Regions from separate parts of the Blautia sp. MCC283 genome, predicted to be linked through region 2. Evidence: riboswitches for the same ligand, from Rfam matches in the RefSeq annotation. Region 2 holds a riboswitch; each other region holds the start of a gene.
What was found. Region 2 has a riboswitch for cobalamin ahead of GPK81_RS01170 (cysteine-rich small domain-containing protein). Riboswitches for the same ligand answer to the same signal wherever they lie in the genome.
Positions count from the first base shown of each region.

Region 1 (5,105 bases), on a different contig from region 2:
GGCGGTTTTCTCTTATTCTTTATGGGTTCCTCGGATCACTTTGATCCCGCGTTCTTCTATCAGACCGCAGATCTGTGTTATCCGCGGACATTCCTTTTTTTCCTCATTCAGACGGCATACCCCGACATGGATGACGCTGATCTTTTCACTGACCAGCCGATCTGCCTTTTCCAAAATCCCCTCATCTTCAGCAGGTTCTTTTGCATTGGTGTCTTTGCATCCGTTGCATGTCATCACAGCTGCCAGAATCGTATCTTCCGGATAGCCGGAAAAAAAATCTCTTCTTTCCCGAAATGCAGACAGACATCCTGCCCTGGTACACACATCATTGGAATTAAGGCATGTCAAAATCCCGATCTTTTTCATCTTTTTCCCTCTATGCATCCCGCCTCACAGCCAGAATCATAAAAACAAAATATGCATCTTTCCGCGGCTGTCGTAAACGATCTCCGCTTCTACTTTATAGATCCTGCGGATCAGCTCCGGGGTCAGGACTTCTTCCGGCGTTCCGTAACCTTCCAGAACTCCGTCCTTCAGTACATAGATCTTATCACAGTATGCTGCTGCAATATTCAGATCGTGAATAGCGGAGATCACGGTTACATTAAGTTTTTTCACCAGCTCCATCAGCATGATCTGGTGGGTAATGTCCAGATGATTGGTAGGCTCATCCAGAATCAGTGCAGAGGTCTGCTGGGCAAGTGCTCTTGCCAGGATCACCCTCTGCTGCTCTCCTCCGGAAAGAGTGGAAAAGGTACGGTCTGCAAACGCCTCCATCTGTACGGTTTTCAGCGCTTCATCCACGATCTGGTAATCTTTTGCATTGTCCCGTTCCAGAGTCTTTTTATGAGGCGCACGCCCCATAAGAACCACCTCGCGGACCGTAAAATCAAAATTATAATAATTGTGCTGTGCCACCACGGCCATTTTTTTCGCAGAGCTTCGAACACTCATGGAATGAAGCTCCTCGCCGTCCAGATACACGGCTCCTGCGTCTGGTTTCAGAATACGGTAAATGCATTTCAGCAAAGTGGATTTTCCGCTTCCGTTTGGTCCGATGATTCCTACCAGTTCCTTATCCTGGGATTCCATGGAGATTCCCTTCAGGATCTGTCTGGCGTGAAAGCCAACCTGAATATTTTCTGTGGTGATCTTCATTACCGGGCACCTCCGAATCCATAGGATTTCCGCACAAGCAGATAAATAAAGCAGGGAGCACCGATAATGGATACCAGCACACCGATGGGCATCTCGGAATTTTTAAGGATCACACGACATGCCGCATCGCACCAGATCAGAAACGATGCACCAAGAAGCGCACTTAAGGGGAGCAGTTTTCTGTGATCTGTTCCAAAAAGGATCCGGACCACATGAGGGATCACCAGTCCCACAAATCCGATTACACCGGCACAGTACACGGCAAATCCGATCATAACAGAAGCAACGATCAGATAAAAAGTCCGCAGTCTGTGCAGATCTGTTCCAAGGGTAATGGATACGTCATCTCCCAGAAGCATCAGATTCAGGTTCCGGTACTGCGTCCAGAAAACAGCCACGCACACCAGCGTGACCGGAAGCATTACACCCACTCTGGTCCAGCTTGCTCCGGCAAGACTTCCCATGCTCCACTTCATAACTTCTGTTGCCGCATTTTTGTCATTGGTAATATAAATGACAAAATTGGAAAAAGCAGAACAGACTGCGCTGACCGCCATTCCCGCAAGGATCAGTTTTGCGGAAGTTGCCTTTCCACCCATGTTTGCAATGGCGATCACCGCAAAAGAAGTGATCATCGCGCCAATGAAAGCTGTGATTCCCACAGAGTTTCCACCAAGAAAGCTTCCGATTCCAAGCATGATGGCCAGTGTGGCACCCAGAGATGCACCAGATGAGATACCCAGCACATACGGGTCTGCCAGCGGGTTCTGCACGATAGCCTGCATCACCACGCCGCACACGGAAAGAGCCATTCCAACTGCCAGAGCCAGAAGGACTCTAGGCAGCCGGATCAGCCACACAACATCATGAACTGCGCCTTCCGCATAGGCGGACAGACTTTTTATATGAAACAATTTATAAGCGATAACGCTGTATACATCCTTCAGTGACAGATCCGCATTTCCAAAAGTGATGGCTGCAAGTATGGAAAAAATAAGGAATCCTGCAAGTCCGATGAGAACTGCCACATACATGGATGTTCTGAGCACCTTATCTTTTTTTCTCTGTGAAGCTGTTTCTTTCACTGCATTTTCTCCGATCAGTCAAGATTTACGTCCGGATATAATCCCTTTGCAAAAGTTTCGATTCCGTCCTGGGTACGTGTTGCACTTGCATACATCTCACTGAGCATGATCGGGTAAACACGTCCGTTCTTTACTGCGTCAAGGCTCTTCAGGGACTCATCATCCTGGATCACTGCAAGCTGGCTGTTCTTAACAGTTTCCGGATCATCTCCTGCATATGGCATGTAAACCACAAAGATCACGTCAGGGTTGGCTGCGATGATATCCTCTTTTCCAACGGTGGAAGCATCCGGGTTTGCAAGAGTTGCGCCTAACTGTGTTACCATATCTCCGCCAAGGCTCTTTACGCCATAGTTTGTGATGTCATCTCCAAGAGGCTCCAATACCATTACGCTTGGTTTGTCTTTTACATCTGCAGTTGCAGTAAGAGTTTTGTCGATCACTGCTTTTGCATCATCAACGATAGCCTGTGCTTTGTCCTGTACATCGAAGATCTTTCCGATATTTAAGATATCTGTGAATTCATTTTCCAGTGTTCTGTCGCCGTCCGGACGAGTATTGGTGTTGTAGTAGGTGTTGCAGCCTTTGTCGATCCAGTCTGTTACATTTCCCAGATTCTTATCAGAGAAAAGAGAGCTCCAGGATAAGATCATGTCCGGCTCCAGCATTGTTACAGTTTCAAGGGATGGGGTAAATTCGTCAAGATAATTTGTTTTTGAGAATGCTTCTTTGAGATCTTCCGGAACTTCATTATCAAGACCTGCGGTAGCTACCAGGTGGTCTTCCAGACCAAGTGCGAGCATAGTCTCAATGCTTCCCTGATATACAGCAAGGACTTTTTCCGGTGCTTTTTCATAAGTGGTTTCGATTTCGTTTCCATCGTAATCATAGGTTGTGATGGTCAGAGGATATTCTGTCTTGGTTGCCTCTGCGGAAGAATCTTCGGTGTCTGCAGACTCTGTACTGTCTTCTGCTGCCGGCTGGTTGTCTTCCTTGATGGTCTCGGAGTCTGCTCTCTCTGCGGCATAAACAGCCGGAGTTGCTGATACGGTCATTGCCGCTGCCATTACCATTGCCATGATTCTTGTGGATACATACTTGTTTTTCATTTCATTTCCTCTCTTTTCGCCTGTTTTATCTCCTGTTGCCTATGGGTAACCGAAAAGATGGGGCTTCATAAAATCTGCACGGAACACTTTGTACGGAAGCTCCCACTTACATACTGTCAAGCAGGTTTCCTGACTTACAGACTCAGAAAAAACTCCGCAAAATAAAAACTGATACACCATTCATCTTTTAGCCGATCATGAATGATATATCAGAATTTTCTCCAGAATCTCTCTGACATCGGGATTTCGCCTTCTCACATGAGTTTCTGCAATGGCATGTGAAATCCCTTCTTCTGTATACAGTGGCCGCAACCGCTCAGGCTTTTTACCCGATTCCCTCTCACAGTATCCGGCAGCATATGTGCCGGTGATACTGTTCACTTCACAGCAATTCAATTACGCTGATACTGATTCTAACATACCGGTTTTCCAATTACAACCTTGAGGCCGGATTTTTACAGTTTTTTGCAGAAATAGTCTGCCCGGAGAGATCCCTCTCAGATCTTTTTCAGCTTGGCAAAACCGGCGAACATTTTTTTCACGCCGACTTTGTCAAAGTCTACCGTCACTTCGTAGTCTCTGCCGCCGTCTGCGATATTTTTTACGATACCGACTCCGAATTTCACATGACGGACCGTGTCTCCCTCACCATAGTCCAGGCTGTCCGCCTTCTTCACTGTGAAATCTTTTTTCTGCAGGGTGCTCTTTGCCTGGAAATTCATTTTCATCTGGGCATAGGCGCTTTTCGGAGATACGATATCATCTACTCTGGGCTTTTTCTCCTGAATGGTATGTCCAAGATCTACCAGCTCCCGTGGAATCTCCCTTACAAAACGTGACACACGGTTATACTGAGTCTCCCCACGGATCATCCGCTGTTTTGCACAGGTTAAAGTCAGTTCCTTCATGGCACGGGTGATCCCCACATAACAGAGCCTTCGCTCCTCCTCGATATCCGACGGATCACCGGACCAGATGGAAGCATATCCCGGAAAAACACCGTCCTCCATTCCCACGATAAATACATTTGGGAACTCCAGTCCCTTGGCACTGTGAAGAGTCATCAGCAGCACATAATCCTGATCCGGATCAACAGAATCGATATCTGCCACCAGTGCGATCTCCTCCAGAAATGCAGAAAGTGTTGCCGGCTGTCCGGCCTCCTCCATGGCTTCCTGGAAGGATTCTGTCTTGGAGATCAGCTCGTCGATATTTTCGATCCTCGCCTGAGCCTCCTCCGTTTTCTCTGCCTCCAGTTCCTTCACATAACCGGTAAGTTCAATGACCTCTTCCAGGGTTTCACGGACTGTATAGGCCTCTGCCTTACTTTTCAGTCCCTGGATAAAGGATACAAAATCATTGATCTTTCCTGCTGCCCTGCCAATGGACGGTACTTCCTCCACCACGCGGAGCGCATCGTAAAAGCTCAGGTTCATCATATCCGCATAGTCCTGGACACGGCCGATGCTGGTGAGTCCGATCCCTCTTTTTGGCACATTTAAGATCCTGCGCACAGCCAGATCATCACTGGCATTGTCAATGGTCTTCAGATAGCTTAACAGATCCTTAATCTCTTTGCGGGCATAAAAGTTCACGCCGCCGACAATCTTATAAGGAACATTTGCCAGGAGAAATTTCTCCTCAAAGAGACGGGACTGGGCATTGGTCCGATAAAGTACTGCACAGTCCTTGTACTGGAATTTCCCGTTGCGGCGCCCCTGGATGATCTCTCCTGCAACATACTCCGCTTCCT
Region 1 covers NZ_WQQB01000045.1:72,492-77,596, forward strand. The annotation lists gene GPK81_RS12975 (CGGC domain-containing protein) at 13-366, opposite strand; gene GPK81_RS12980 (ABC transporter ATP-binding protein) at 403-1,158, opposite strand; gene GPK81_RS12985 (FecCD family ABC transporter permease) at 1,158-2,243, opposite strand; gene GPK81_RS12990 (ABC transporter substrate-binding protein) at 2,258-3,352, opposite strand; cobalamin riboswitch at 3,459-3,748, opposite strand; gene pcrA (DNA helicase PcrA) at 3,850-5,105, opposite strand, start outside.
Region 1: another riboswitch for cobalamin. It lies ahead of GPK81_RS12990 (ABC transporter substrate-binding protein); the one in region 2 lies ahead of GPK81_RS01170 (cysteine-rich small domain-containing protein).

Region 2 (5,105 bases):
TTCTGGTCGGATCCTGACACTGATATGCCATCTGCTCTGCAAGCTCTGCATAACGATGCGCATAATCAATAACAGCCTGGCAGCTTAAGATCACTGCTTCCAGGAAACGTGACTTCTTCGCATAATCACCATCTCCCACATTACTTTCATCCAGTTCTTTCTGTGCTTTGGCAATGATACCCTCATAACCAATTGCCAGAACTTCCTCATATTTAACCGTTACATGTCCTACACCATTGTAGAAATAATTTCCCGGTGTAAAAATGTTGTGGTCAATGGCAAGGATCGCTTCCGGAGCCATATAGGAAGTCGCAAGCTCGCTGGTAGTCTTACCCTTCCAGTATTTATGTACCTCCCGAAGATCCGCCTTGGTCTCCTCCGAAATATAAAATGGATCAGCAGTTCTGGTAGCCACCGTATCCAGTTCATCCTCCAGCCACTGGAAAGAATACTCCGGGAATGTCTGACATCCTCTTGGTGCCAGGGTGCTGCTTCCGACGATCAGTTCCTCATCACGGATGATGATCGGAATGTTATGCAGGATATGGGCAAAAGCCTTCGCTCTGCGTGTGATGATCGGCTCGTCTTCAGTTTCCTTGTAGGACTCTGTGACCAGTTTCGCTCTGGCAGATTCGATCACCGGCATCTTGGCATAAAGATTATCCACAAGATGTGTGATCCTGTCTGTTTTCGGGATATCTGCTATATGAAATTTCTCCATGATTCTCCTTTCTCATAACCGGTTGTTTCTGGTGATCTGTCTGCCTCTACGCTTCCAGAACCGCTCCTGTCCGGCTATGTGCTCATGTAGTTTTATTATACCTTACCCCTACTTCGATGTCAACGAAATCCAACATGTGTTTCTAGCTGTTTTTGTGGTTTTTATCGGTTGTTCCCTGTTGATTTTATTTGTTTTTTGTATTTTTATGTTTTTCTCTATTGACTTTGTTTTTCTGCTCTGCCATACTTAGATTTATATAGGAATTCCTTTGTTTTTCAGAAAAAATTTATGCAAAGCGGACATTCGTATTCCGCTCTGTCACATGTTCTCAAACAGTAAAAGAGGTGTATTTTTATGTATCTTTCTGATATGCATACCCACTCCATCGCCAGTGGTCACGGCACGGAATGTACCATCACAAACATGGCACGCGCAGCTGCCGAGAAAGGTCTCCGGCTTCTCGGGATCACTGATCACGGTCCCGGCACTCTGGCAGCCGGAACTTCCTCCTATTTCCGCAGCCTTACCTATTCTCCGAAAAAACATTTCGGAGTAGATCTGCTCTACGGAATCGAACTGAATATTCTGGACCGGAAGGGAACTGTAGATCTGGATCAGGAATTATTATGCAAACTTGATTATGCCATTGCAAGCATGCATACCTGGAACTACCGTCCCGGTACCAGAGACGAGAACACAGAAGCTTTTGTCAATGTCATGAAGAATCCCTGTGTCAAAATCCTCGGTCACAGCGACAACACCCATTATCCGGTAAATTATGATGTTCTTGCCCGAACTGCCAGAGAAACCGGAACAATCTTTGAAATTAACGAAGCTTCCCTGGCTCCATATGGCTACCGTGGTGATACCAGAGAAAACTGTTATGAGATTCTCCGCTGCTGCCGCAAATATCATCTGCCGCTGCTGCTCTCCAGTGACAGTCACGGTCCGGAACACATCGGTGATTTTACCTGTGCTGCTGAATTTGTTCATCAGGCCATGTTCCCGGAACAGCTGATTCTGAACAATCAGCTTCCAAGATTGAAGGTATTTCTGCAGACCAGATGATCTGGTAAAACAGTAAGATCGAATATACATAAAATGTATCCGAATACACATTCATGTTTGACTCACAACCAAAAAAGCCAGCTCGGACACATTTTACCATGTGTCCGAGCTAGCTTATTATTTCGGGTTATATTATATTTTCTTTATTATCATTTCTCATCTGCCTGAGAATTCTCTCTCTGCTTTCTTATCATATCCGCAAGTTCCTGATATTTTCCTGTGATATATCCATAATTCTCTCTTCTGTGAGGAAGTTTACACGCAGTGCAGTCCTTGATTCCGCTTTCCGTAAAATGGAAATTACCACCGCATTTATCTCCCAGTGCATACAGCGGACAATAACAGAACAGGCAGTTAAAATTTTCCGGATCTGCTCCTTTATGGCATGGAAAATACTCGCATTTTTTGTGGCTGAAATAGGAATATTCTTTTCCCTCCCAATATGGTTTCTCCATGGTTCTTATCTCCTCCCGGATCATGCACTCTCTTAATTTTTCCGTAAAAAAAGAGGTAGCGATCCCACCCCGGGGTAGAAATATAATCCGTTCATGAGTGCGCGGAGGGAACGAATGTATCCGGAGTAGTATCGCCTGCCATTTAATCATGTATAATTCATATGAACAGGCGCATTCCATAAAAAAATGCCTACTCTCGTAAAAAAGTAGACAACGTCCCAGGGGTGCGGAGTCCCTGAAATGGTTGTTACACTTTACACGGAAGTTTAACCTCGCCATAACAAGCAGGTTTCCTGGCTCCGGGATCATGGCTCGTCTCTCCTTCTCATACATAGGTACAATGGATTCTGAGATTCGCTCCTCCGTTACAGTGACCGGATCGCTCAGGTTTCTCACCTGATTCCCTTTTCTGCTGGCTTCTGATAATCCATGACTGTCAGATGCCCTCAGCACTTGCTATGTTCAATATGGAATTATACTGACATTATAATAACACCCTGTTAATTATATGTCAATACTGTTTCAGATTTTTTTGATATAAATTCACTGTTTCCTTATAAGAAACAGCCTGGCGGAATATGCCGCCAGGCTGTTCAATATCTTCATCTTAATAAATTTTATATGGTTCGTGATTATACAAGACGTCTTACAGAAACAATCGTTCTGTATGTCGCATCGTTACTGATCTTAATACCATCCTGAGAATTGGATGCATGTACGATCTGTCCATTGCCCATGTAAATAGCCACATGTCCACCATAGCAGATCAGATCTCCTGGCTGGGCATCTGCATAAGATACCTCAGTACCTGCATTCTGCTGCTCATAGGAAGTTCTCGGAAGGCTTACGCCAAAGTTGGCATATACACTCTGTACAAAACCGGAGCAGTCTGCACCATTGGTAAGGCTTGTTCCGCCCCATACGTATGGATTTCCAACAAACTGTGTCGCATAATCTACAACAGAAGAACCTGAGCCACTGTAGGAAGAAGAGCTTCCACTGTCAGAAGAAGTATCTTCGGAAGTATCTCCGCTGTTATCATAATCCTCGTCTGTATTGGCTTCTGCATCGTCTGTGTTGGTATCTTCTGTTTCATCGCCTGTTATGGCATTACCGTCTTCATCATACTGAGTATCATCGTTCTCTCCATCTGCTGTGTCTGTATCTTCATCCACATACTCAGTATCATCTTCAGCAGCGTCCTCGTCTGTATTTACGATCTCATCACCGTTCTCATCATACTGCACATCTTCTTCGCTGTCAGCTTCTTCATCCTGCTGCGCCTGTGCTTCTGCTTCTGCACGGGCCTGTGCTTCTGCCTCTGCCTGTGCTCTTGCAGCTGCTTCTGCTTCTGCCTGACGTCTCGCTTCCTCTTCTGCCGCGATACGCTCTGCCTCCAGACGCTGAAGCTCTGCTGTCTGCTCTGCAAGAAGGTTCGCATAGTCTGTAGCCTGCTGCTGTGCATAAGCGATCTCATTATCATAATCCGCAGATGTGGCACGCTTCTCATCCAGCTGTACCTGCAGATTCTGTGACTCAGCCTCGTACTCCTGCTTCATTCCCTCAAGTTCTGCCTTCTCCTGTGTATACTGAGCTTCCAGGTTGGCAACCTGCTGAATGGTATTGGAATACTTCTCAAGGCTCTTTCTGTCCTGTTCATATGTCTTCTGTGTGTACTCAGCTTTCGTGAGAAGATCTGACAGGTTCTCTGCATTAAGCATCATCTGGAACCATGCATCATCTCCACCTTTCTCATAGAGATACTGAATACGCTTCTTCATTGCCTCATACTGCTTGGTCTTGGCATTCTTAGCCTTCTCAAGGTTCGTCTGGGTAGAAGCAATATCAGCTTCTTTATTAGAGATGTCTCCCTCCAGTGTCTGGATTGAAACCATCACGTTTACAAGATTGGCATCAAGAGTGGAAATTTCGCCTTCAATCTGTGATTTCTGTGCGGAAAGATCATCCAATCTGGAATAAGTCGCATTCAGCTGTTCATTGGTTGCATCCATTTCCTGCTGAAGTGCTGCCTCATCTTCTCTTGTTGCGCTTACGCTGACTACCTGTGCTCCGCTGATGATGAGCGCCAGTGTCAGACATAATATTCTTTTCTTCATGACTGTTCACCCTCGCAATCTGATTCTGAATTCTGATTTATCCGACAGTTCTCTGTGTCTGTCGTTTGTTTACTTGTCTCTGCTGTTATTTCATTCTCAGCAGTTCATGTAATATTTCTGCAATATCTTGTTCCAATCTTTTTATATATTAACACAGTGTTATTTGGATTGCAAGGTTTTTCTATCAATTAGTTTAAAACTTTGTAACATTTATTAATTATTTTGACATTAAAAAAGAGAGAACCTTGCATTTTCGGTTCTCCCTTTTTGTTGATTCAATAAAATTTTTTGATATTTCTGTTGCAGCCTGTTTTTAATTGAACAGATCTGCAAGAATCTGATTTGCAGTCTTCTTCAGGTATCCATCCGGATCAGAAAGTGTGCTTCTGTTCCATCTGAAATATGCTCCATTACGGATGTAATTACCGCTGGACTCATGGTAATCATATTTGGATACGCCCGGATATTTTGCCATATAGGTTTCTGCAAGCTTGATCGCCTGGCTTCCGTAAGTTCCGTTAGGTGTCGGTGTTCCGGAAATCTGAACGCCTGCATTCGGCGTACAGTGCAGAATCACAACACTCTTATCTGCGCACTGACCAAGAACCATCCATGTATGTCCATCGTTATATCCGATATCTCCAGGATAAAGTTTCCAGTTTGAACTTGACAGCGTTGACTGGGAAATGATCCTTCCCATTCCCCTGCCAGAATACAGGGAACCGATATCTCCGGAAACAGTTG
Region 2 covers NZ_WQQB01000004.1:59,944-65,048, reverse strand. The annotation lists gene GPK81_RS01180 (glycyl radical protein) at 1-721, opposite strand, end outside; gene GPK81_RS01175 (phosphatase) at 1,076-1,789, shown strand; gene GPK81_RS01170 (cysteine-rich small domain-containing protein) at 1,939-2,244, opposite strand; cobalamin riboswitch at 2,511-2,713, opposite strand; gene GPK81_RS01165 (C40 family peptidase) at 2,877-4,361, opposite strand; gene GPK81_RS01160 (N-acetylmuramoyl-L-alanine amidase family protein) at 4,675-5,105, opposite strand, start outside.

Region 3 (5,105 bases), on a different contig from region 2:
ATATGATGAAAGTACGAAATGCAGGTGCGATCTTTATCGGAGAGCACAGCTCTGAGCCTCTTGGAGATTATTTTGCAGGACCGAACCATGTACTTCCTACCAATGGAACCGCGAAATTTTTCTCCGCACTTTCTGTAGATGATTTTATTAAGAAATCCAGCATTGTGTATTATTCCAGAGAAGCACTCCGGAAGATCCACAAGGACATTATCCAGTTTGCCACATCGGAACAGCTGACTGCACACGCAAACTCCATTGCGGTCCGTTTTGAGGAAGAGGATAAGGAGAACGAATAATGGCAAGAGAAGCACTGATCGAAAGAAACACAAAAGAAACACAGATCCGTCTGCAGCTGAATATTGACGGAACAGGAAGTTCCGATATTGATACAGGTATTGGCTTTTTTGATCATATGCTGGACGGCTTTACGCGTCATGGACTGTATGATCTTACTTTGAGAGTACACGGTGACCTGAATGTGGATGATCATCATACTATTGAAGATACAGGTATTGTCCTTGGAAATGCGATCCGTGAGGCAGTTGGCGACAAAAAAGGAATCAAGCGTTATGGCAGCTGTATCCTTCCCATGGATGAAGTTCTGGTGCTTTGTGCGGTGGATCTTTCCGGAAGACCGTATCTTGGATGGGATGCGGAGTTTTCTACGGAGAAAATGGGAGATATGGCAACAGAGATGGTGAAGGAATTCTTTTATGCAGTGTCTTATTCCGCAGCAATGAATCTTCACATCAAAGTTCTTTCCGGAGGAAACAGCCATCATGTGGCAGAGGCTATGTTTAAGAGCTTTGCCAAAGCCCTTGATGCGGCAACACAGTACGATTCCCGGATCACAGACGTGCTTTCTACCAAGGGAAGCCTCTGATACATAAAGGAGACTACTTATGAACAAACAGTTGATCCCATGCCTTTATCTTCAGGCAGAAAAGGCAGTAACAGGATTTGGACAGAGAAATCTTTTCGGAGATGGAAATGTAGAGACACTTGCAAAATTTTACGGCGACAATGGAGCAGATGAGCTTCTGGTGTTTGACTTTTCTTCCGCAGATGCTGAGCATGACCGTGCGATCGGAAAGATCCGGGATATCTGCCAGGCATCCGAGATCCCGGTGATCGCAGCAGGAAACATCAAACGTATGGAAGACGTAAAAAAACTGATCTATGCAGGCTGTGCCAAGGTTGTATTAAATTTTTCAAAGAAAAGTAATATTGAGCTTCTTGAGGAAGTATCCAGACGTTTTGGAAAAGAACGTATGATGATCAGTATTTCTGATCTGAAGGAATTTACAGAAAATCAGGAGCTGATCGAAACTTATGCAGACAGTGTTCTGGCTCTGGATACAGTGGAAAATGAAATCGCACAGATTTCGCAGATTTCCATTGTTCTCCACACGGACGAAAGCAGTCAGGAAAAAGTTCTGGAGCTTTTAGGGGAAACCGCCGTGTCCGGACTTTGCGGTGCTTATGTGAGCAGCCTTGAAAATGATCTGCATACATTAAAAGAGACCTGCGAAAAAGCCGGAATTCCGGTGAATACCTATAAAAGCAATATTGCATGGTCCGATTTTAAATTAAACAGTGATGGAATGGTTCCAGTTATTGTCCAGGATTACCGGACAGATGAAGTGCTGATGCTGGCCTATATGAATGAACTGGCTTTTGATACTACACTGAAACTGGGAAAAATGACATACTGGAGCCGCAGCCGGAATGAACTCTGGACAAAAGGCCTGACATCCGGACATGTACAGTATGTAAAATCCCTTACCATTGACTGTGACAATGATACGATCCTTGCCAAGGTGGATCAGGTGGGGGCTGCCTGCCATACAGGAAACCGTACCTGTTTCTTCAAACCACTGATGAAGAAAGAGTACGATGATACCAATCCACTCCACGTATTCCAGAATGTGTACGATGTGATCACAGACCGGAAAGCGAATCCGAAGGAAGGTTCCTATACCAATTATCTTTTTGATAAGGGAATTGACAAGATCCTGAAAAAAGTCGGTGAAGAATGTACAGAGATCGTCATTGCCGCCAAAAATCCGGATAAAGAAGAGATCAAGTATGAGATCTCAGATTTTCTCTATCACATGATGGTACTGATGGTGGAAAAAGGTGTCAGCTGGGAAGAGATCACCAGAGAACTGGCAAAAAGATAGAATTAAAAAAAAGACATATACAATTTTGGTTAGGCATGGTATACTTATCGGAACAAAGTGCGGAAATATAAGAAAAAGGGAAAGGGAAACAGCCAATGATCAAAATTGATGACTGGGTGATCGAAAAAGGAGAAAAAGCACAAGGTAAGATTGAGATCACAGGATGCGGCATGGCGATGCCGGCGACTGTGATCTGCGGGGTGGAAGACGGACCGACGATCCTGATCACAGCAGGAGTACACAGCGCCGAGTATGTAGGAATACAGGCGGCGATGGAACTTGCGAAAGAATTTCAGCCGGAGGAACTGAAGGGAAATGTGATCATCATTCCGCTGGTCAATGTCAGTGGATTTGAACATCGTACCATGAGTATGGTCTATGAAGATGGTAAGAATCTGAACCGTGTTTTCCCGGGAGATCCTGAGGGGACAGCTGCAGACCGCATTGCCTATACCATGGTGACGAAACTTTTTTCCATAACGGATTATTATATTGATCTGCACAGCGGAGACGGATATGAGCAGCTTCATCCATATGTTTATTATGTAGGGGTTGTAGATGAAGAGACGGCAGAGAAGTCCTTACATATGGCAAGACATATCGGTGTCAAATATGTGGTCCGCTCTACAACTGCTACAGGTGGTGCCTATAATTATGCTTCTTCTCTTGGAATTCCAAGCATTCTCATCGAGAGGGGCGGACACAGTTACTGGACCTGGGAGGAAGTGGAACAGGACAAAAGAGACGTCCGTCATCTTGTGTTTCATCTTCAGGGGAAGAAATGTCACGGACTGAAACATTACCGTCAGATGCTTCTGGAAAATGTGGTATATGAATATGCACCATATACCGGATGCTGGTATCCATCCAAAAAGCCTGGAGAGTACTTCTTTAAAGGAGAAGACCTGGGTGAACTGAGAGATTACTACGGAAACCTGCTTTATACATCCATTGCAACAGAAAATGGAGTTGTACTTTATCAGACAGCCAGCCTGAATATTATTGAGGACGGACCGATGATCGCCTATGCAGCGATCACAGAGACGCTGACCTGATATTCGCAGAGCTTTTCCACCAAAAATTGTTTTATTCAATTCCTATAGAAACGATAAGAAAACCGGATTTTACCGTTTGTTGTTCTATTTGTAAAAACAAACGCGTAAAATCCGTATTTTTTTGACAAATCGGATAAACTCAGTTGTTAAATACCTAACGGGGTATATGTACAATTCAAACAGCTTTGACAAAATTGATAAATATTCTAAAAATACAACATTTTTCTATGGACAACAGCAATAGATTTATCATATAATAAATCCGTAATTTAACAGCATTTGCTGATTTTTACATCAGTCGTTGCAAGTTCCGAGAGGATTAATAGGGAAACCGGTGTAAATCCGGTACGATCCCGTCACTGTAATGGGGAATCCTCAGATAAAATACCACTGGCCGGGTGCGTGAGAAATAGGGCCGGGAAGGTGTCTGAGGGTGAGGAGCCTGAGTCAGGAGACCTGCTTGTAATTGTTTTAAGATGATTCTTACGGAAGATAGGAAGCAAGTTTTTTTGTGTGTGCCCGTATTTCGTCACGGGCTTTTTTCGTGCGTATTTCTAAAATTCCATGCATTTTCTGCATATAAAGAATCCCATTATAGTTATTATTATCTTATATAAGTTGAAACGGCTATGCTAAAAATCACATCAAATGAGGAAAGGAGTAAAACGTGACAAAGAAACAAGTAGGAAAAAGATTTCTCCAGATTATCATTGTATTATTTGGAATCAGCTTTTTCACATTTGGACTGACCTACCTGTCACCTGGTGATCCTGCGGAGATCATGTTGACAGAGTGTGGTAATCTTCCAACACCGGAACTTCTGGAACAGACAAGACATGATCTCGGCCTTGACCAGCCATTTCTTGTGCAGTATGGTTCCTGGCTGAAAGGTGTTGTAACAGGAGATATGGGACAGTCCTATTCTTTCAAAATGCCGGTAACGGATAAACTGGTATCCTGTTTCTGGCCGACGCTGAGGATGTCGTTGCTGGCACTTCTGATGATGGTCATTATTTCCATACCGCTTGGAATACTGGCCGCTGTATATCAGAACAAATTCCCGGATTATTTTGTAAGAGGAATTACCTTTGTGGGAGTATCTGTTCCAAGCTTCTGGCTGGGCCTGATCCTTCTCAGCATCTTTGGTGTTCAGCTTCGCTGGATCAATGTTGCCGGAGGCAGTACAGATTTTAAATCCATGATCCTTCCGGCGCTGACACTTGCACTTGCCATGTCTGCAAAGTATACCAGACAGGTAAGAAGTGCAGTACTGGAGGAACTTCACCAGGATTATGTCACAGGTGCAAGAATGCGTGGGATCAAGGAAAGCGTCATTCTCTGGAAACACGTTCTTCCTAATGTAATGCTTCCGCTGGTAACACTGCTGGGGCTTTCCCTTGGAAGTCTTCTGGGAGGTACTGCAGTTGTAGAGATCATTTACAACTGGCCTGGAATGGGAAATATGGCAGTAAAGGCAATTTCCTGTCGTGACTATCCTCTTGTACAGGGCTATGTACTCTGGATCGCGATCCTGTACATGTGCATCAACCTGCTTGTGGATCTGTCCTATACTTATCTCGATCCAAGACTTAAGGAGGATAGATAATTGAAAAAGGTATTACGAACATTCAAAGAAAATAAACAGTTCACTCTTTTCTTTATTCTGGGTCTCGTGGTGATCGGTGTTGCGATCTTTGCACCGCAGCTTTCTCCATATGATCCGTTGGATGCAGTTATGACCGAATCACTGCAGGAGCCAAGCTCCGCTCATCCGTTCGGAACGGATAAGCTTGGACGAGATCTTCTTTCCCGTGTTATCTTCGGAACAAGAACCTCTCTGATCATGACCTTATGTCTGGTTGCGGTG
Region 3 covers NZ_WQQB01000028.1:39,804-44,908, reverse strand. The annotation lists gene hisD (histidinol dehydrogenase) at 1-296, shown strand, start outside; gene hisB (imidazoleglycerol-phosphate dehydratase HisB) at 296-883, shown strand; gene hisIE (bifunctional phosphoribosyl-AMP cyclohydrolase/phosphoribosyl-ATP diphosphatase HisIE) at 903-2,183, shown strand; gene GPK81_RS09620 (M14 family metallopeptidase) at 2,279-3,238, shown strand; cobalamin riboswitch at 3,527-3,716, shown strand; gene nikB (nickel ABC transporter permease) at 3,906-4,844, shown strand; gene nikC (nickel transporter permease) at 4,845-5,105, shown strand, end outside.
Region 3: another riboswitch for cobalamin. It lies ahead of nikB (nickel ABC transporter permease); the one in region 2 lies ahead of GPK81_RS01170 (cysteine-rich small domain-containing protein).